DNA from 2 places in the Arthrobacter sp. 754 genome. Region 1 is predicted to be linked to the other one. Evidence: predicted binding sites of a transcription regulator. Region 1 holds the regulator's gene; the other holds the start of a gene.
The links. The regulator Rex, encoded in region 1, represses fermentation and respiration genes when NADH is low (regulators of the CRP and FNR family bind a similar motif). The targets are predictions, from matches to a motif close to CTTGTGAANNNNTTCACAAG.
Positions count from the first base shown of each region.

Region 2: ABIA70_RS12680 (queuosine precursor transporter) is a predicted target of Rex. The motif match lies at 6,295-6,314, and genes of this name have one in related genera.

Region 1 covers NZ_JBEPSC010000001.1:1,133,294-1,142,827, forward strand. Annotated here, with positions in the region: gene ccsB (c-type cytochrome biogenesis protein CcsB) at 1-1,087, opposite strand, end outside; gene resB (cytochrome c biogenesis protein ResB) at 1,087-2,826, opposite strand; gene ABIA70_RS05395 (cytochrome c biogenesis CcdA family protein) at 2,826-3,581, opposite strand; gene ABIA70_RS05400 (TlpA family protein disulfide reductase) at 3,597-4,223, opposite strand; gene ABIA70_RS05405 (histidine phosphatase family protein) at 4,226-4,906, opposite strand; gene ABIA70_RS05410 (YceI family protein) at 5,109-5,657, shown strand; gene ABIA70_RS05415 (heme-copper oxidase family protein) at 5,957-6,742, shown strand; gene ABIA70_RS05420 (redox-sensing transcriptional repressor Rex) at 6,946-7,662, opposite strand; gene ABIA70_RS05425 (glutaredoxin family protein) at 7,753-8,007, opposite strand; gene ABIA70_RS05430 (HAD family hydrolase) at 8,084-8,902, shown strand; gene ABIA70_RS05435 (30S ribosomal protein bS22) at 9,095-9,193, opposite strand; gene ABIA70_RS05440 (helix-turn-helix domain-containing protein) at 9,408-9,534, opposite strand, start outside.
Region 2 covers NZ_JBEPSC010000004.1:125,238-134,771, reverse strand. Annotated here, with positions in the region: gene ABIA70_RS12705 (response regulator transcription factor) at 1-203, opposite strand, end outside; gene ABIA70_RS12700 (MFS transporter) at 463-1,857, shown strand; gene ABIA70_RS12695 (pyruvate dehydrogenase) at 2,124-3,872, shown strand; gene ABIA70_RS12690 (serpin family protein) at 4,037-5,335, shown strand; gene ABIA70_RS12685 (hydroxymethylpyrimidine/phosphomethylpyrimidine kinase) at 5,413-6,264, opposite strand; gene ABIA70_RS12680 (queuosine precursor transporter) at 6,430-7,173, shown strand; gene ABIA70_RS12675 (hypothetical protein) at 7,273-8,214, opposite strand; gene tgt (tRNA guanosine(34) transglycosylase Tgt) at 8,375-9,534, opposite strand, start outside.

The sequences.
Region 1 (9,534 bases):
TGAAGTTAAAAACGACACAAAGGTAGCCGACGATCGAGAGCCAGGCTGCCCGGGTCCCGGTCCAGCCCCGGGTGGCGCGGGCGTGCAGGTAGCCCGCGTAGACCACCCAGATCACGAAGGTCCAGACTTCCTTCGTGTCCCAGCCCCAGAAGCGTCCCCAGGCCTTCTCGGCCCAGATGGCGCCGAACATCAATGTGAAGGTCCAGCCGATGAACGCGATGGCGTTGATCCGGTAGGACAGGTTCTCCAGGCTCAGGGCCGAGGGAACCAGACGCATGAAGCCGAGTTTGTCCGCCCCGCCCGACGCGATGGTCTTCTGCCGGTGGGACTGGACCAGCTGCAGGGCGGACATGGCGAACGTGAGGGTGAAGAGCGCTGAGGACATCACGGCGATGGAGACGTGGATGATCAGCCAGTAGCTCTGCAGCGCCGGAACCAGGTGGCCTACCGGCGTCCAGTAGGCCACGGAGGCTGCCACCAGCATGATGATGGCCAGCCCCACCACGAAGGTGCCCAGGAACCTGAGGTCGCGGCGGATCAGCACCAGCAGGAACACGGCCACCGCGACGAAGGCCCCTGTGGTCAGGAATTCGTACATGTTGCCCCACGGCACCCGGCCTGAGCCCAGAGCCCTGGTGATGACGCCGGCGGCATGGATCAACGCGCCGAGCACGGTCAGTGCCACCGCTACCCGCGCGGGTACGCGGCGTTCGGCTGCGTAGCGCATGTCGGCGTTGGCGGTCTGTCCCGGTCCGGAAGAGGCGCCGCCGCCCTTTCCGGAAACGGACGACGACGGCCGCTCGGCCCGTCCCGCCGGTCCGGCGAGGTGCGATGATCCGGCCCTGTCCGCTGCTGAGCCCGCGTCCACGGAAGCGCCGGCAGAATTGCCCGGCGCCGAAGCTCCGGCCATCGCCGGCACCTTGGCGCCGGACGCAGCCGCCGCCTTGAGGTCAACGGCGCGCAGGGCTCTGCTGCTTTTCGCGAGGTCCCAGGCGAAGGCGATGAAGGCCACGGTGTAGGTACCGGCGGCGAGCAGCATAAAAAGCTCGCTGTACTGGCCCATGGTTTCGTTGATGGCGAAAGGCATTACTGGTCCTTTGTGGATCCGGCGGGGCCGGCGGGGGTGGAGGCAGACTCTGCGCCATTATCGTCCTGGCGGCTGGGAGTTTGCTGGGTGGGTGCGGATTCGCCGGCAGCATCCGCCGGCAACTGCCATTCGTCGGTCAGAAGCTTGCGTATGGTGGCAGCTTCGGCGGCCAGCCTGTGGTCCTCGCCGCGGGCCAGGAGGCCGTATTCCACCATGGTCCGGCCGTCGTCGTGCGTTCCGGTCCGTACCCAGACGCGGCGGCGGTTGATGTACAGCGAAACGATGAGGCCCGCAACGGCCAGCAGCGCGAAGATCAGGGCGTAGAGCTGGCCGGGGTTGTGGTGGATGTCCACGCCCACGTACCGCTTCACGCCGTCGAAACTGATGCTTCCCTTATTGTCCGGCAGCGTGTACGTGGTGCCCGGGGCAAGGGTGATGCCGCCGGCGGCCAGGTTGCGGGCGTTCAGCGGGGTGAGGCCTTTGACGTCCAGCTCAAAGACGTTCTGCGGCGCACCGTTGTCCAGGCCGAGGTCGCCGAAGTAGGAGTTGAGGGTCAGCTGCGGGTTGAACAGGTCCGGATCGCCGCTGAAGGAGATGCCCTTCTCGGTGATGAAGGCGGTGGGCAGGAAGAACCCGGCGAAGCCGAGCTGCTCCGGCTTGGCGTCGGGGACCTTGATCACCACGGAGGAGTAGTAGTTCTCGCCCTGCAGCTTGGCCACCACGGGGCCCTGCATGGCAACGTTTCCGGCGCCGTCGCGGATGGTGACCACCGGGGCGTAGCCGTTGCCCGTGAGATAGATGCTGGTGCCGCCCAGGGTCACGGGGTCGTTGACCTTGAGGACTTCCTGCCTGGCGGGCGCGTCGGGGGTTTCCTTGGTGGTGACGTTGGCGGTGAAGTCGATGGGCTGGCCCACCTTGCCCTTGGATTCCCTGTCGAATGTGACGGCGAACTTGTCCAGCTGGATCGAGTACGGCTGGAGCTGGCTGGACTGGAAGTTGGTGCCGGGGGTGAACTGGTCATAGCCCACCAGGGTGTTCACGAACGTGTCGCCCTCCACCAGGATCCGCTGGCCGCTGTAGCCGAAGAGCCCACCGACGGCCACCGAGACCAGCACGCCGATCAGCGAGGTGTGGAACACCAGGTTCCCCACCTCCTTGGCGAAGCCGCGCTCTGCCCCCAAAGACGGCCGCGCGCCGTCGTCGTCCCTCACCTCAACGCGGTAGCCGCGCTTCTTCAGCACTCCGGCGGCGCTGCGGATGGCGTCCGACGCCGGCAGGCCGGCTCCGGCGGGAACCACCAGTGTGCCGTACTCGGGCAGGCGGGAGAGCCGTTTGGGGGTCCGCGGAGGCTGCGAACGCATCGCTTTGTAGTGGGCGATGGCCCGCGGCACCACGCAGCCGATCAGCGAGATGAAGAGCAGGATGTAGATGGCCGAGAACCAGGCCGAGGAGTAGACGTCGTAGAGCTGCAGGGTATCCAGCAGCTTCCCGTAGTCCTGGTTGTCCTGGATGTACTGGGTCACGATGGACGGGTTGGCCGGGCGCTGCGGGAAAAGCGAACCCGGCACCGCGGCGACGGCCAGCAGCAGGAGCAGGAAGAGCGCTGTGCGCATGCTGGTCAGCTGCGTCCAGGCCCACCGAAGCATCTCAACCGGCCCCAGCGTGGGGAGGGCTGCCTCGGCCTTGGCGGTGGCAACGGGGGGCGGAGACTTCTTGTTTGCTTTCACGCGCTCGCTCATCAGATCGGCAACTTCACATCGGTTTGGAACCAGTACTGCAGCCCGGTGACCCAGGTGCCCCACACACCGCTGGCCATCAGCAGGCCGAGCACCACCAGGATGCCCCCGCCGATCCTCTGGATGGCCAGGCGGTGTTTACGGAAGAAGGACATCACCCCCATGCCCCGGCGCACGGCCAGGGCAATCAGGAGGAAGGGAATGCCCAGGCCCAGGCTGTAGACAAAGGCAAGGAAAGCGCCCTTGGCGGCGGAGGACCCGCCGGAGAGGCTCAGGAGCTGCACGGCCGAGTAGGTGGGGCCGATGCAGGGCGCCCAGCCGAGGCCGAAGGTGATGCCCAGCAGCGGTGCACCCCAGAGGCCGGCAGGCGGTTTGGCGTGGATCTTCGCGTCACGCTGCAGCCAGCCGAAGCCGCCCATGAACACCACGCCCATGATGATCACCAGGATGCCCAGGATCTGGGTGATCCAGGCGTTCTGGGAGCCGGTGATCATGGTGCCGAGTTGGCCGAACGCTCCGCCCAGCAGGACAAAAATCGCCGAGAACCCCAGCACGAACAGGCCGATTCCGGCCAGCATCCTGCCGCGTTTCTGCTTCTGCAGGTCCACGCCGGACAGGCCGGTGACGTAGCCGAGGTACCCGGGAACCAGGGGCAGCACGCAGGGCGACAGGAAGGAAACCAGTCCGGCCAGCAGCGCCACGGGGATGGCGAGGAGCAGCGAGCCGTTCAGGATGGCTTCGGCGAAGGGGCTGTTCACGGTCTTGGGCCGCCGCTACTCTGCCACGGCGGCGGTAATGAGGGCTTTGAGGGTGCCCCTCTGGATTTCGCCCAGGACACGCGAGGCCACGCGGCCCTGCTTGTCCAGGACCAGGGTGGTGGGGACTGCACCCGGCGGCACGATGCCCGAGACGGCCAGGAGCACACCGCCGTCCTTGTCATCGAAGCTGGGGTAGGTCAGGTTGAACGACTTGTCGAAGGCCTCGGCGGTGGCTTTTTCGTCGCGGAGGTTGACGCCGAAGAACTGCACGCCCTGGGCCTTGAATTCCTGGTGCAGCTCTTCGAGGATGGGGGCCTCCACGCGGCACGGAGCACAGGCGGCGAACCAGAAGTTCAGGACCGTGACCTTGCCCTGGAAGTCTGCGGGGGTGACGGCCGTCCCGTTGAAAAGGGTGCCATTGACTGCGATGGCGGCCTTGCGGTCAGCCGCGGCAAACTCCGTCACTGAGCCGTCGCCGGCAACATAGTTTTTGTTGTCTCCGGCCTTGGCCTGCTGGGCCAGCGCATCCTCCTGCGCGCAGCCGGACAGCCCCAACGTGAGGGCGGTCAGCGCCGCTCCCCCTGCAGCGAGGACGCTGCGGCGGGAGGCCGTTTGGCGGGGCGTGTTGGGTCCTGTTGTCACGATCAGGCTCCGGGGGTGGTGGCGGCACCGGGGAGAAGGGCGGCAGCGGGCTCACTGTACTCAACGCGCAGGAGGGAGCCGTCGGCGTCGAACACCAGGGACGTGATGGAGGTCAGCGTGCACTCGCGCTTGCGCGGGTCATGCCACAGCGGGCGGCCCTCGGCACTGAGCCGGGTGGCCCAGATGGGCAGCTGATGGCTGACCATGATGGCCTCGGGCCCGTGGGTTCCAAAGTCACCCTCAGCCAGCTCGATGGCACGGAGCCGCGCATCCTGGACAGCTGCCTGGACACGGGCTGCCTGTGCCTTGTAGGGCTCACCCCAGGACGGCCTGAGCGGGTTCACCAGGTGCGGCCAGTGCTTGGGCTTGCGGAGTTCCGCCTTCGTGACCTTCATGCCCTGGAAGTAGTTCTCCGCCTCGATGATGCGTTCATCGGTGTGGACCTCAAGGTGCAGCGCCTCGGCGGTGGGTGCGGCGGTCTCCTGTGCCCTGACCAGCGGCGACGCGGCAAGGTAAACGATCCGGGCACCCCGGGCGGCACGCTCGCTGAAGTGCGCGGCGAGGGTCTGCGCCATCTCCCGGCCCAGCTCGGAGAGGTGGAATTCGGGCAGCCTGCCGTACAGAACGCCGTCGGGATTATGGACTTCGCCGTGGCGGAGCAGATGGACAGTGGCTTGGGGCATGTTTACCAGTTTCTCAAAGATGGCGTGCGATCCGAAATCTTCTACACCGAGTAGAACTGAAAGTTTTTGAAAAATGTTCCGGATGGGGGTGACAAACATGCAAATGCATGTTTATAGTAGATGCAGCGGATAGTTGATATTTCAACTGATGAAGCATCAACCTATCCGGAAGTACTACCCGACAAAATCAAGGAGAAACACCATGGCTCTTCCCGCAGACGTCACCACCGGCACCTGGACCCTCGACAACTCGCACAGTGAGATCGCCTTCACCGTCCGGCACGCAGGCATCAGCAAGGTCCGCGGCCAGTTCAAGGATGCAGCAGCAACCTTGGACCTCGCCGAGAACGTGGCCGATTCCAAGATCAACGCCACCATCCAGACCGCCAGCTTCGACTCCGGCGACGTCAACCGTGACGGCCACGTCCGCGGCGAAGACTTCTTCGACGTCGAGAAGTTCCCGGAAATCTCCTTCGTCTCCAACGGCCTCGTAGCCAAGGGCAACAGCTACGAGCTGACCGGCGACCTCACCATCAAGGGCGTCACCCGTCCCGTTTCGCTCGAGACCGAGTTCAACGGCGTTGCCGTGGACCCGTTCGGCATGACCCGCGCCGGCGTTTCCGCCGAGACCACCATCAGCCGCAAGGACTTCGGTCTGACCTGGAACGCCGTACTGGAAGCCGGCGGCGTGCTGGTCAGTGACAAGGTTGCCATCAACCTGGAGCTGGCGTTCATCGCCCCCGCAGCATAGTTCTTCCGTTCTGACAGAACCCCGGCCGCCAGGCTTCCCTAGGGATCCTGGCGGCCGGGGTTCTGTGTTTGGGTCCCGTTTTGGGTCCCGCTTACCGGCGGTTTCCGAACGCCACATGAACGTGCGGTGCACCGGAGGTGGCCCGGAACGCCTGGCAACCGTCTGAGGTGCGAAAACTGCGCCGCAATGGCACGCTGCGGGACCCGCCGGAGGTACGGTGGAGGTAAGCCGTACTGGGGGCAGGGCCAGTTGACTGTACCCAGCAGCCGAACTGATATCCGACCTGCAAAGGACCGCTCATGAGCACCCCCTCCGTCCCGCCTCCCGTTCCGAATGAACCCGAGCCCGGCAACCAGCCGCCGGCTCCCCGCTACGGCGAGAACAGCCCGCAGTTTGGGCAGCCGACTCCCCCGGCTGCCCCGCAGTACGGGCAGAACGCGCCCCAGTTCGGGCAGAATGCACCGCAGTACGGGCAAAACGCACCGCAGTACGGGCAGAACGCGCCGCAGTACGGCCAGAACGCACCGCAGCCGCCGGCATACGGCCAGCAGCCGTATGGCCAGTCCCCCTACGCCCAGTACCCCTCCGAAATGCCCCAGGCCTCGGGATCCGCCGGGGTTCCGCAGCTGGTTAACATCTCGTTCTGGCTGCTGATTGCTTCCGCCGCCATCTTCGTCATTTCCATGCTCCTGGGCATCGGTTCCCTCGACGATCCACGGATGCGGAGCACGTTCGAGGACACCATGCGCAGCAGCGGCGGCGCAGGCGCGGACGTAACGTACGACGACCTCCGCGGAGTGATCGCCGGAACGCTCGTGGTCTTTGCCATCATCGGCGCTGCACTCTACGCCCTGGTGGCCATCTTCATCCGCAAGGGCAAGAACTGGGCCCGGATCCTGGGGACGGTTTTTGCCGCATTGTCCGTCTTCAGCCTCTTCCAGGTGCCTAGCCTTGCCACTCTGGGAACGCTGGCAGGGATCGTCGCAATCGTCCTGCTGTACCTGCCCGCCGCGGCCCCGTACTTCCGCCCGCAGCAGCCGTTCGCGAACCCCTACGGCACTCCGGGCAACCCCTACGGCCAGTAAGCCCCACCCCACTCCAGACGCTCTGGCACAACCTGCAAGAAAAACAGTGACGCTCTTTCACTTCCTGCAGGAAAAGCCCTAACGCTCTATCACTCTCTTGAGGAAAGTGATAGAGCGTCGTGGTTTGGGCGACAGGGAGTGAAAGAGCGTTTGGGGAATAGCTGCAGGATCTGCCAGAGCGTCTGGGGCAGTGCCGGGCGGACCTAGGCGGTCTGTTCCGGGGTCTGCGCCCGTTGTGCGTGGTAGGCCAGAATCTGCAGTTCGGTGGCCATGTCCACCTTGCGGAGGTTGACGCCGTCCGGCACCTGCAGCATCACGGGGGCGAAACTCAGGATGCTGTGGACACCAGCGGCCACCACGCGGTCGCAGATCTTCTGCGCCACTGCGGCGGGCAGTGCCAGGACCACCATGTTTGCGCCGGTGCGGTGCAGGACTGTTTCGAGGTCTGCAACGTCACTCACCCGCAGCCAGCCCACTTCATTGCCCACCACCATCTGGTCGGCGTCGAATATTGCCACGACGTCGAAGCCCCTGGACTCGAATCCGCCGTAGCGGGCGAGGGCCTTGCCCAGGTTGCCGGCGCCGACAATGGCGACCTTCCAGTCGTGGGTCAGTCCGAGGGCGGCGGAAATGTGGCGGCTCAGGTACTGCACTTCGTAGCCGACTCCACGTGTGCCGTAAGAGCCAACGTGGGAAAGGTCCTTGCGGAGGGTTGAGGAGCTGACGCCGGATGCTTCCGCCAGGGACTCCGAAGATACCCGCTCCACCCCCTCCGAAAGCAGGGTGTTCAGTGCGCGCAGGTAGATGGTCAGCCGGGCCACTGCCGCCGGCGGAATCTGTTTGGCGGGGTCAGGGCTATGCACCGTCCCGGCTGGGGACACAGCTGCGGGAACCACCGGGAACGAGTCCAGTGAAGTCACTTTCCCCTCCATCCCATCGCGTTGTGCCTCCACTCTAGAGCCCCGCCGCCGGTGCCAACAAAGCCGGGGCCATCCTGCGTAACCGCCCTCTTACCGGGCCATGGCACGTTGCAGGACCCGTTCAAGCCGGATTTCGTCAATCTTCCAGAAGTCGCGCTGGACCCCGTCCACCAGGAGCACCGGAATTTCCTCGGCGTACCGCTCCCGCAGTTCCGGCAACTGGTCCACCGACTGCTCCGTCCACCCAAGTCCCAGGGCGGCAGTTACCCGTTCGACGGCGTCGCGGGCGTCTGCGCACAGGTGACAGTCGGCTTTGGTGATGAGCACTATCTCCGGTTTTGCCATGCTTTAACCGTATCCCCCTTTGGGCGGGACCGCGGGGCGGCCGGCGGCGTCCCGGGCATTGACTAGACTCGTGGACATGCCCGAGGAGATGTACGTCGCTGTGCTCACGCAGCCGGATGCGTTGCCGCAGACCGCTGAAGCCGCCTTCTTCGACGTCGACAACACCCTCATGCGGGGCGCCAGCCTGTTCCACGTGGCCCGGAAGATGCACCAGCGCGGCGCCTTCACCCTGATGCAGGCTGCCGGATTCGCCTGGAAGCAGTTCAAGTTTGTGGCCCGCGGCGAAAACATGGATGACGTTCACGCCGTCCGCGATTCTGCCCTCACCCTTGCCGAGGGCATCACCGTGGAGGACGTCAAGGCGCTGGGCGAAGAGGTCTATGACGAGATGATTGCCTCCAGGATCTGGCCCGGAGCCAAGGCCCTGGCGCAGCAGCACCTCCGCGTGGGCCGGCGCGTCTGGCTGGTTACGGGGACCCCCATCGAGGTTGCCGCCGTCATCTCCACCCGGCTTGGCCTCACCGGTGCGCTGGGCACCGTGGGCGAGATCGCCAACGGCATGTATACCGGCCGGCTGGTGGGCGACATCCTCCATGGCTCGGCCAAGGCCGTAGCCGTCCAGGAGCTCGCCGACGCCGAGGGCCTGGACCTGAAGCGGTGCTGGGCCTACAGCGACTCATACAACGACATCCCGCTGCTGACCCTCGTGGGGCACCCGGTGGCCATCAACCCGGACGCCAGGCTCCGCCGCCACGCCCGTGACAACAACTGGCCGGTCTATGATTTCCGTTCAGGCCGCCGCGCCGCCACCCTGGGGCTCAAGGCGGCCACAGCCTGCGGCGCCGTTTACGGCCTCTGGCGCGGCTTCGCCCGAATCCGCGGACCCCGGGCCTAGTCGGCCTTGCCCGGCCGCGGTGGTTCGCGTAGGAGCGCATCGCCGCCGATCGCGGGACAGAGGTCGCTCAGCGACCGCCGGGCCGCCTATCGGTGGTGTCTAAGCGACGGCGAAGCGCCGTTGCCGGGCAGACAAACAAAAATGCCCGCCGCCTCGGAAGGCAACGGGCATTTCGCGCTGAGAGAGGTATCTCTACTTCTTATTGCGGCGCTGGTGACGGGTCTTGCGAAGCAGCTTGCGGTGCTTCTTCTTGGCCATACGCTTGCGACGCTTCTTAATAACTGAACCCACGAAAGTTCCTCACAAACTAGATGCAGTACCTGTCTGATGGAACTGGTCCGTGAGCAGAGCTACAGACTGAAACAACTGACAGATTCTTACAATGACGTAAAACGTTCCTTAACAGGGTACCGCTTCTTTGCGGCGCCTACTGACCGCGGCCTTCCAGGGCCGAAAACCAGCGACTTGTGTGCGGTGCCTGTTGCCTGATCCGCGTCGGTGCTGATCAGGCGGTTTCGGAGTGGCCGTCCACGACAGCACCCTTAAGGTACTGTTCGACGGCGCTCTCCGGCACGCGGTACGACCGGCCGAAACGCACTGCAGGCATTTCCCCGGAATGGACCAACCGGTAA
Region 2 (9,534 bases), on a different contig from region 1:
GTGACCTGGCGCAGCTTCCGCAGGACTTCAAGGCCATCCATGTCCGGGAGTCCCAGGTCCAGGAGGATCACCCCGAACTTCCGGTGGACCAGCAGGGCATCGGCCCCGCGCGCCACCCTTGTGGGATTGTGGCCTGCGGTCGCCACCGCTGCGGCCAGTGCCGAAGCCATGGCGTCGTCATCCTCGACGATCAGCAATTCCATGGTCCGGTCCCTTTTTCGTTGACTGGGCACCAAAATCCGCCCGCTTTGGAGATTACCCCGCGCCCCCGGCGAAACCTAAGGAAGTGTTAGGAAATGCCCTGCCACGTAGGTTGTGCTGTGGCTCACGCATAACTTGGAGGAGTCCCTCGGCGTGTGCAGGGACCGTCAACGTCGAGGAGGAAACCATGGGCAATGTCGCCATGGACAGCACGAAATTACGCCAGGAAGCCACGGCGCCGCAACTCAGGAAGGTTCAGCGATGAGCACCCAGCAAACCGAAGTCCAGAGCGAGGCAGCCCAGACCCGCCGGGCAGTAAGCAACATCCTGAAGGGTTCCGCGGGCAACCTGGTGGAATGGTACGACCTGTACGTCTACACGGTCTTCGCCGCCTACTTCCAGTCCCACTTCTTCAACTCCAAGGATGATCTCCAAGCCGGACTGGAAGCGATGGCCGTCTTCTCGACGTCGTTCCTCATGCGGCCCATCGGCGCCTGGTTCTTCGGCCGCTATGCCGACCGGAAGGGCCGCAAGGCCGCGCTGACGCTCAGCGTGACCCTGATGTCCGCAGGCTCCTTCGCCATCGCGCTCCTGCCCACCACGCAGCAGGTCGGCGTCTGGGCATTGGTGCTGCTGATCCTCATCCGCCTGATCCAAGGCTTCTCCGTGGGCGGCGAGTACGGCACCAGCGCCACTTACATGTCCGAGGCCGCCACGTCCAAGCGCCGAGGCTTCTTCTCCAGCTTCCAGTACGTCACCCTGATCGGCGGCCAGATGATGGCACTGCTGGTCCTGGTCATCCTGCAGAACGTCATGCCCAAGGGCGACCTGACTGAGTGGGGCTGGCGTATCCCGTTCGCGATCGGCGGCGTGGCCGCCCTGGTGGTCCTGTGGCTGCGGCGCTCCATGGAGGAAACCGTTTCGGCGGAGCAGGTAGAGGCCGCTAAGGTTCCGGCCGTTGCGGGCGTCGCCCAGCCGGGCACCATGAAGCTGCTCTTCACGCAGTACTGGAAGCCGCTGCTGATCTGCATCGGAGTTACCCTCGGCGGCACCGTGGCGTTCTACACCTACACCAACTTCATCCTGAAGTTCATGAACGATACCTCAGGCATCGCCAAGACCGAGACCTCCGTCATCAACTTCTGGGCCCTGTTCATCTTCATGCTGCTCCAGCCCGTTTACGGCATGATTTCGGACAAGGTGGGCCGCAAGCCCCTGCTGCTCTGGTTCGGCATCACCGGTGTCCTCTTCACCTGGCCGCTGCTGTCCACACTGTCCGGCACCAAGGACCCGTTCACCGCGTTCCTGCTGATGCTCGGTGGCCTGCTGATCGTTGGCGGCTACACCTCCATCAACGCACTGGTGAAGGCTGAGCTGTTCCCCGCTTCCATCCGCGCCCTGGGCGTCGGGCTGGGCTATGCGATCGCCAACTCGCTCTTCGGCGGCACGGTCCCGCTGCTCGGCGCCGCGTTCCAGAAAGCCGAGCGGGTGGACCTGTTCTTCACCTACGTCACCGTGGCCATTGCCATCTCGCTGGTGGTCTACATCTTCGCCCTGAAGAACAAGAAGACCACCCACCTGGACCGCGAGCAGGGCGACGCGTGGAACCGCCCGGCCAAGGACGACGACAAGGACAAGGACCTCCTCAACGCCTAGGACCCCGGGCACAGGCACCAGGCACAGACACCGGGGACGTACGACGGCGGGTGGCCGCCCGCCGTCGTACGCCCACCCCACCGGGACCCTCTGGCAGCTCCTGCAGGTTTTCCCGCGACGCTCTCTCACTTTCGTAAAGAAAGTGAGAGAGGATCGCGGGATTTCTTGCGTTAAGTGGGAGAGCGTCGCGATGAGGGTGGGGACTATATTGGCCCTTGTCAGTTGATCAATCTGTCAGCCCAACGTGATCCCGGGAGTGCGGACTTATGGCCAAGGAACTTGCAACCCAGCTCGTCGAACAACTCCAGGCTGCCGGCGTGCAGCGGATCTACGGGATCGTGGGGGACAGCCTCAACCCGATCGTCGACGCTGTCCGCCAGACCGGCGGTGCCAAGCAGGGCGGGATCGACTGGATCCACGTCCGGCACGAGGAAGCGGCCGCGTTCGCTGCTGCGGCCGAAGCGCAGCTGACCGGCAGGCTCGCGGTCTGCGCCGGCTCCTGCGGCCCGGGAAACCTGCACCTGATCAACGGGTTGTACGACGCCAACCGGTCCGAAGCTCCCGTCCTTGCCATCGCGTCCCATATCCCCAGCAAACAGATTGGCAGCAGCTTCTTCCAGGAAACCCACCCGGACCGGCTCTTCAACGAATGCTCCGTCTATTCGGAGATGATCAGCACCGCCGAGCAGGCTCCTCGGGTGATGCACAGCGCGATCCAGCACGCCCTCGGCCTCGGTGGAGTCGCCGTCGTCACTCTTCCGGGCGACATCGCCGGGCTGGATGCGGTCGGTGAAACGCCGCTGCCCGCGACGTTCCGGCCCGCGCGCCTGGTCCCGGACCAGGCAAGCGTCAGGGACCTCGCCGAGGCCATCAACGGGGCCGGCAAGGTGGCCATCTTTGCCGGGGCCGGCGTGCAGGGCGCCCATGACGAGGTCATTGCCCTGGCCGAACGGATCCACGCCCCGATCGGCCACACGCTCCGCGGCAAGGATTTCATGCAGTATGACAACCCGTACGACATCGGGATGACGGGCCTGCTGGGCTACGGCGCCGCGGCCGAGGGTATCGAGGATGCCGACCTGCTTGTCCTGCTGGGCACCGACTTCCCGTACGACCAGTTCCTTCCCGGGACCCGGACCGCCCAGGTAGACCGGGCCGCGCACAAGCTCGGCCGGCGGACCGACGTCGACGTTGCCGTCCATGGCGACGTGCTGCCCACCCTCGCCGCACTGATGCCCCTGTTGACGCAGAAGAAGAGCCGGCGTTTCCTGGACCGGATGCTCAGGAAGCACGACCGCCTGATGAACAAGGCCGTGGGCGCCTACACGCGCAAGGTGGAGAAGAAGCAACCCATCCACCCCGAGTACGCCGCCTCGTTGCTGGACCAGATCGCCGCGGAGGACGCCATCTTCACGGCCGATACCGGAATGTGCAACGTCTGGACCGCCCGGTACATCAACCCGCTGGGGACCCGCAGGCTGATCGGATCCTTCCTCCATGGCTCGATGGCCAACGCGCTGCCCCATGCCATCGGAGCGCAATTGGCCTATCCCGGGCGCCAGGTCATCTCGGTTTCCGGGGACGGCGGACTGTCGATGCTCCTCGGGGAGCTCATCACGGTGGCCGCCCACAAACTGCCCGTCAACGTGGTGGTGTTCAACAATTCCACGCTGGGCATGGTGAAGCTGGAAATGCTTGTGGACGGGCTGCCGGACTTTGGCGTGGATGTGCCCGACGCCGACTACGCCGCCGTTGCCCGGGCGCTGGGCTTCCATGCGGTCCGTGTCACCGACCCAGCCCGCATCGAAGAGGCGTACCGCGAAGCGTTCGCGCATCCGGGCCCGTCGCTGGTGGAGCTGGTGACGGATCCCTTGGCCCTGTCCCTCCCGCCGAAGATCTCGGGGTCACAGGTCCTGGGCTTCGCCACCGCCATGTCCAAGGTGGTCCTGAACCGGGGAGCCGGGGAAGCGGTCAGCATGGCACGGAGCAACCTGCGGAACATTCCCCGAAGCTAGCTTCGCGCGGCCCGCGGCGTGAGTCCGCCGTCGTCCGTTTCCGAGACCGAAACGACGGCAAACCGTGACCCTACGGGCATCGTCCTGCGGCGGGCAGGCTGGTTGACTCGAGAAGCAGGCGGAGTCCCGCCCGACGTCGGCCAGCCATAAATCAGGGGGAGAAAATGAGGACATTCCGCGCGGCCAGAGCCGCGACCGCCGGTGCACTGGCGGCACTCACCGCGTGTTCGGCGGCGTCGCCCCCGCCGGAGCTGCTGACGGCCGACGGCGTGGAACGGGTTTCGGTGGACCGCGCGGCGTACGCCGCCGAGCTGCGTTCCTTCCGGGCGTCCGCCTTCCGGCTCGGCGAGGCGCTGCTGGCCGACGCCGGCGACGGCTCCAGGGGGAACGTGGTGTCCTCGCCCGCGAGCCTGCTGATTGCCCTGTCGATGCTCCGGGCGGCAGCGTCCGGCGAGACGGCGGCTGAGATGGACAGCGTCCTGAAGTTTCCCGCGGACAATCGCGATGAAGCAATGAACGCTGTGCTCGGCCTACTCGAGAAGTTCGACGGCGACCCCGGTGCGGTGGACGAGGACAACCCGCCGCGGAAGCCGGTCATGCACGCCGCCAACGGGCTGTTTGTGGACAAGGACGTTCCCACGGGGGCTTCGTTCCTGGAGACTTTGGCCCGGCATTATGGGACCGGCGTCTATCCGGTGGACTTCAGCAATGAGGGTGCCACGAAACCGGCCATCGACGCCTGGGTGAACCGGAACACGGGCGGCCGGATCAAGGAGGCCCCGGCAAAGTACGATCCGGACAACACCTTCAGCCTGCTCAATTCCCTGTACTTCGCCTCCGCCTGGAGCGATCCATTCGATCCGAATGCCACCTCCGATCTGCCGTTTACCACCTCCGCCGGGGAGGAAATCGACGTGCCCGCCATGCATAACGAGCTTGGGATGAAGTACGCGGAGGGGGCTGGTTGGAGCGGCGTGGACCTGCCCTACGCTGACGGTTTCGTCATGCGGTTAGTGTTGCCGGGCGCCGGGACCAACCCCGCGGACCGCCCCGCCGCCGCAGCGTTCGACGCGGAGCAACTCGCGGAAATCGCGGACGCCTTTGACGCGGCCCAGCTGGAGTCAGTGCAGATCCAGCTGCCCCGCTGGGACCACGAATCAAGCTTTGACCTGCGGAAGGTCTTTGGGTCCATGGGACTCGTCAGGACCCTGAACACCACTGAGGACTTCAACAACATCCAGCCGCAGATGATGATCACCCAGGCCGCCCAGGCTGCGAACATCACCGTGGCGGAAAAAGGTACTGTTGCCGCCGCCGTCACCCAGATCAACGGAATGGCCACCAGCGCACCGCCGGAACCCGATCGGACCATCGACTTCGACCGGCCGTTCCACTACCAGATCGTGCACGTGGAGACCGGCCTGCCGCTGTTCATGGGAATCGTGGCCGACCCCCGCTCCTGACGCTGTTTAGGGGGCGCCCGGTGGCCAGAGGGTTTGGGAAAATCCTGCAGGAAGTGCCAGAGGGTGCGGGCTGGCTTTTAGCGGGCGCCGCCCTGCCAGAGGGCATCGAACGGGGCGTCCGAGGCAACCCGGTTGCGGATGCCGGCGGTGACGAAGGCCTTGGCGGTCCGGGCTGCCTCCAGCGGCGTGGCGCCTTTGGCCAGCTCGGCCGTCACTGCCGCGGCAAGTGAGCAGCCTGCACCGGACACGGCAACCTCGCCCACCTTGGGCACGCTGAGGACCTCGAGGGTCTCGCCGTCGTAGTAGACGTCGACGGCGTCAGGGCCTGCCAGCCGAACGCCGCCCTTGGCGAGTACTGCGGCGCCGCTGAGCTCGTGGATGCGGATGGCTGCGGTTTTGAGGGACTCGACGTCGGTGATCGCCAGGCCGGACAGCGACTCCGCCTCGAAGTGGTTGGGCGTGACGAACGTGGCCAGCGGCAGGATCTGGGCCTTCAGGGCAAGGTCGGTGTCCAGCGCATGGCCTGGCTCCTGGCCCTTGCAGATGAGCACCGGATCCAGGACCACATGGCGGAAACCTGCGCCCGAAAGAGCGTCCGCAACGGTGCTGATGGTCGCAGGGCTGCCCAGCATGCCGATCTTCACCGCGTCCAGGACCGGCCCATACGCCGCCGTCGTGGCTTCCAGCTGGTCCGCGATTACCTGCTGGTCCACCGGCACAAAGCGGTGGTTCCAGTTGTCGTTCGGATTGAACGAAACGATGCACGTCAGGTTGGCGATGCCGAAGACGCCCAACTCCTGGAACGTCTTCAGATCGGCTTGGGCGCCGGCGCCGCCCGTGGCTTCGGAGCCCGCAATAGTCAGGACGACCGCGGGAGCAAGGGCGGGAGTATCGGCTGGGGACTGGGAGTCAGTTGAAGCGAAAGTCATGGTTCCATCCTGCCATCCGGACATGCCACGGAACTGAACATGTTCAGAACATGGTTGCGCCTGTTCGGTGGGAGAATGGCGTGACAGTGCTAATACAGCCGGTGTCACGCACGATCCCCTGGATGGTGCGCAGACCCGAGCGAACCACTACGAAACGGAATCCCCATGCCTTCGCCCTCAGGCCCTGACGCCCTGAACCTCGCCGACTCCGCACGGACGGCGCCGAAATTCGCATCCATCGGATCGCCCTACTTCGGCATCATGCTGGCCGTTATGGCCGTAGTGCTGATCCTGTCCAACATCGGCGCATCCAAGGGTGTGGCGATCGGCCCGATCATCACCGACGGCGGGTTCTTCCTGTTCCCCTTGGCCTACATCCTTGGCGATGTGATCAGCGAGGTCTACGGCTTCAAGGTGGCCCGCAAAGCCATTTTCACCACCTTCGCATTGTCGGTCTTCGCCTCCGTCTGCTACTGGATCATCATTGCCCTGCCCGGCTTCGACGATGAGTTCGGCACATCCAAGCAGGCTGCCCTCGAGGGCGCGCTTGGCCCGGTTCCGCAGATTGTCCTCGCCTCGCTGCTGGCGTTCCTCGCGGGCCAGACCATCAACTCGTGGATCCTGGTGAAGATGAAGGCCCGCACCGGGGAGAAGTCCCTGTGGGCGCGCATCATGGGCTCGTCCGTCGCCGGCGAGTTCGTGGACACCCTGATCTTCTGCAGCATCGCCGCCTCCGTCATCGGCATCACAGACTTCGGCATGTTCGTGAACTACGTGGTGGTGGGCTTCGTCTACAAAACCCTCGTGGAGTTCCTGTTCGTGCCGGTGACGTCCTTGGTGATCGGCTGGATCAAGAAGCGCGAACCGAGCTACGGCGTACCGACCTCGGCCGTGACGAACGCCGCGTAACTGCTGCCTAACCCTGCCGCCGCTCCGTTTCGACGGTTCCCTGCGCACACGACGTTCGCCGACGTCGAGTGTGCAGGGAACCAGCGAAATGGACGGACCCTAGGCTGCTGCTTGCCTCCGGAGGGCCTGGAGCACGGTCATCTTGAACTCCTGTTCGCGGAAGAGGTGTTTCCACTCGACCCGGATGAAGGTCCAGCCGAGGGCCATCAAGGCCTTTTCGCGCTGGCGTTCGGCGAAGATGGCCTCGTCCGTGGGCTGGTAGTCGAAGTACTTCACCTTGCCGTCAAATTCCAAGGCCACTTTCCTGTCCCGCCAGGCGAAGTCAAGGCGGTGCTGGCCCTCCGCCGACCTTACGACCACCTGAAGTTCAGGCTGCTCGATGCAGAGCCGTTGGAGAAGCTCGCGGGAGAGCGTTTCGCCAGGAGATTCGGACCGGGCATCGCTGTTTTCGATGGCCCGGCGAAGTGCCAGGACTCCGTTCCTTCCAGCCAATGCAGAGCACATGGTCCGCAGCTTCTCCACATCCGCGCCCTTCCGCAAACCGTGGTCCATCAAGATCAAGGACTGCCTGTAGTTCAGCATGAGGCAGCAATCCACGACGGTCCGCTCCAGCGACGTGCAGGGCAGACCATCCACGAAGATGACGGCTCCGGCCTCCAGTGTCCGCGTGTGTGCCACCACGTCTTTGCCGTGGGATACACGCGAGGGGCATGTCTGCTGCGTGATGTGGACGAGATCGTCGACATCCCACAGGTACAGCCCATGGAGCCGGGCGGCCGAGGTGTGGCTGTACACAAAGCCGCCGCCCGACGTCGTCAGCGTTCCATGGGCATGTGCGGCGATCAGTTGGCGGCTCCGCACCCAGGGCTTCTGATTCGCCCAGATGCTGCTGCGGATATAGCAGCCGCGTCTGAGCCGCACCAGTTCCTGAGACCGGACCAATGCAGCGATGGCCCGTGCGTTGAGGCCTGCCTCCAGCAGCTGCCCGGTCCGCCACAGGCCCACTCCAACCGGAAGACCGCGGGTAGTTTCCTTTGCCATGGGCCCCAGCCTCCGCCGGCCGCCCTGGCCGCGGCTAGACCGTGGAGTTGGTATGTGGACAAGCCCGGTTCGACGGTTCCCTGCGCACACGATGTTCGCAGCCGTCGAGTGCGCAGGGAACCGTCGAAATGGCGCGGAGGGGGCCAGAGGCGGCGCACGCTCAGGAGTAGTACTGCGCCAGGGTCTCGGCTTTGAAGTCGAAGAAGGTGCCGGACTCGATGGCCAGCCGGGCGTCGTCCACCATCTTCACCACAAAGCGCTCGTTGTGGATGGAGATCAGCGTGGCCGAGAGCATTTCCTTGGCCTTGTAGAGGTGGTGGATGTACGCGCGGGAGTAGTTGGCGCAGGCGTAGCAGTCGCACCCTTCCTGCAGCGGCCCGAAGTCGCGCTTGTACTTGGCGCCGGAGAGGTTGTACCGGCCGGTGGGGGTGTAGAACGCGGAGTTGCGGGCCACCCGGGTGGGCGAGACGCAGTCAAAGGTGTCCGCGCCGTTTTCGATGGCGGTGAAGATGTCGTCCGGTTCGGAGATGCCCAGCAGGTGGCGTGGCTTGTCCTCCGGCAGTTCCTCGTTGCACCAGCGGACAATCGTGCCCAGGTTCTCCTTTTCCAGCGCCCCGCCGATCCCGTAGCCGTCGAAGTCCATGGCGCCGAGGTCCCTGCAGGCCTTGCGGCGCAGGTCCTCGTACTGGGCGCCCTGGATGACGCCGAAGAGGGCCTGGTACGGCTTGCCCACCCGGGACGAGGTCAGCCGGAAATGCTCCTCGAGGCAGCGCAGGGCCCAGAGCCTGGTGCGCTCCAGCGATTCTTCCTGGTAGCCGCGGGAGTTCTGGAGGGTGGTCAGCTCGTCGAAGGCGAACATGATGTCAGCGCCGATCTGGTGCTGGACCCGCATGGAGATCTCCGGGGAGAAACGGTGCCGGTCACCGTTCAGGTGCGACTTGAACCACACGCCGTCGTCGTCAATATGGGCGAGGCGTTCCTTGCCGGGGGCCACGGCGTCGTCGGGTCCGGCCGCGCCCGCGGCAGCAATCGTCTTCATGTCAATGACCTTCTTGAAACCCGAGCCCAGGCTCATCACCTGGAACCCGCCGGAGTCCGTGAAGGTGGGCCCGGACCAGTTCATGAAGGCGCCCAGCCCGCCGGCCTCGTCAAGGACATCCGCGCCCGGCTGCAGGTACAGGTGGTAGGCGTTGGCCAGAAGCGCCTGCGCGCCGAGTTCCGCCATGGATTCGGGCAACACGGACTTCACGGTGGCCTTGGTCCCGACGGCGATGAAAGCGGGCGTCCGGATCTCGCCGTGCGGAGTGGTGATGGTGCCCG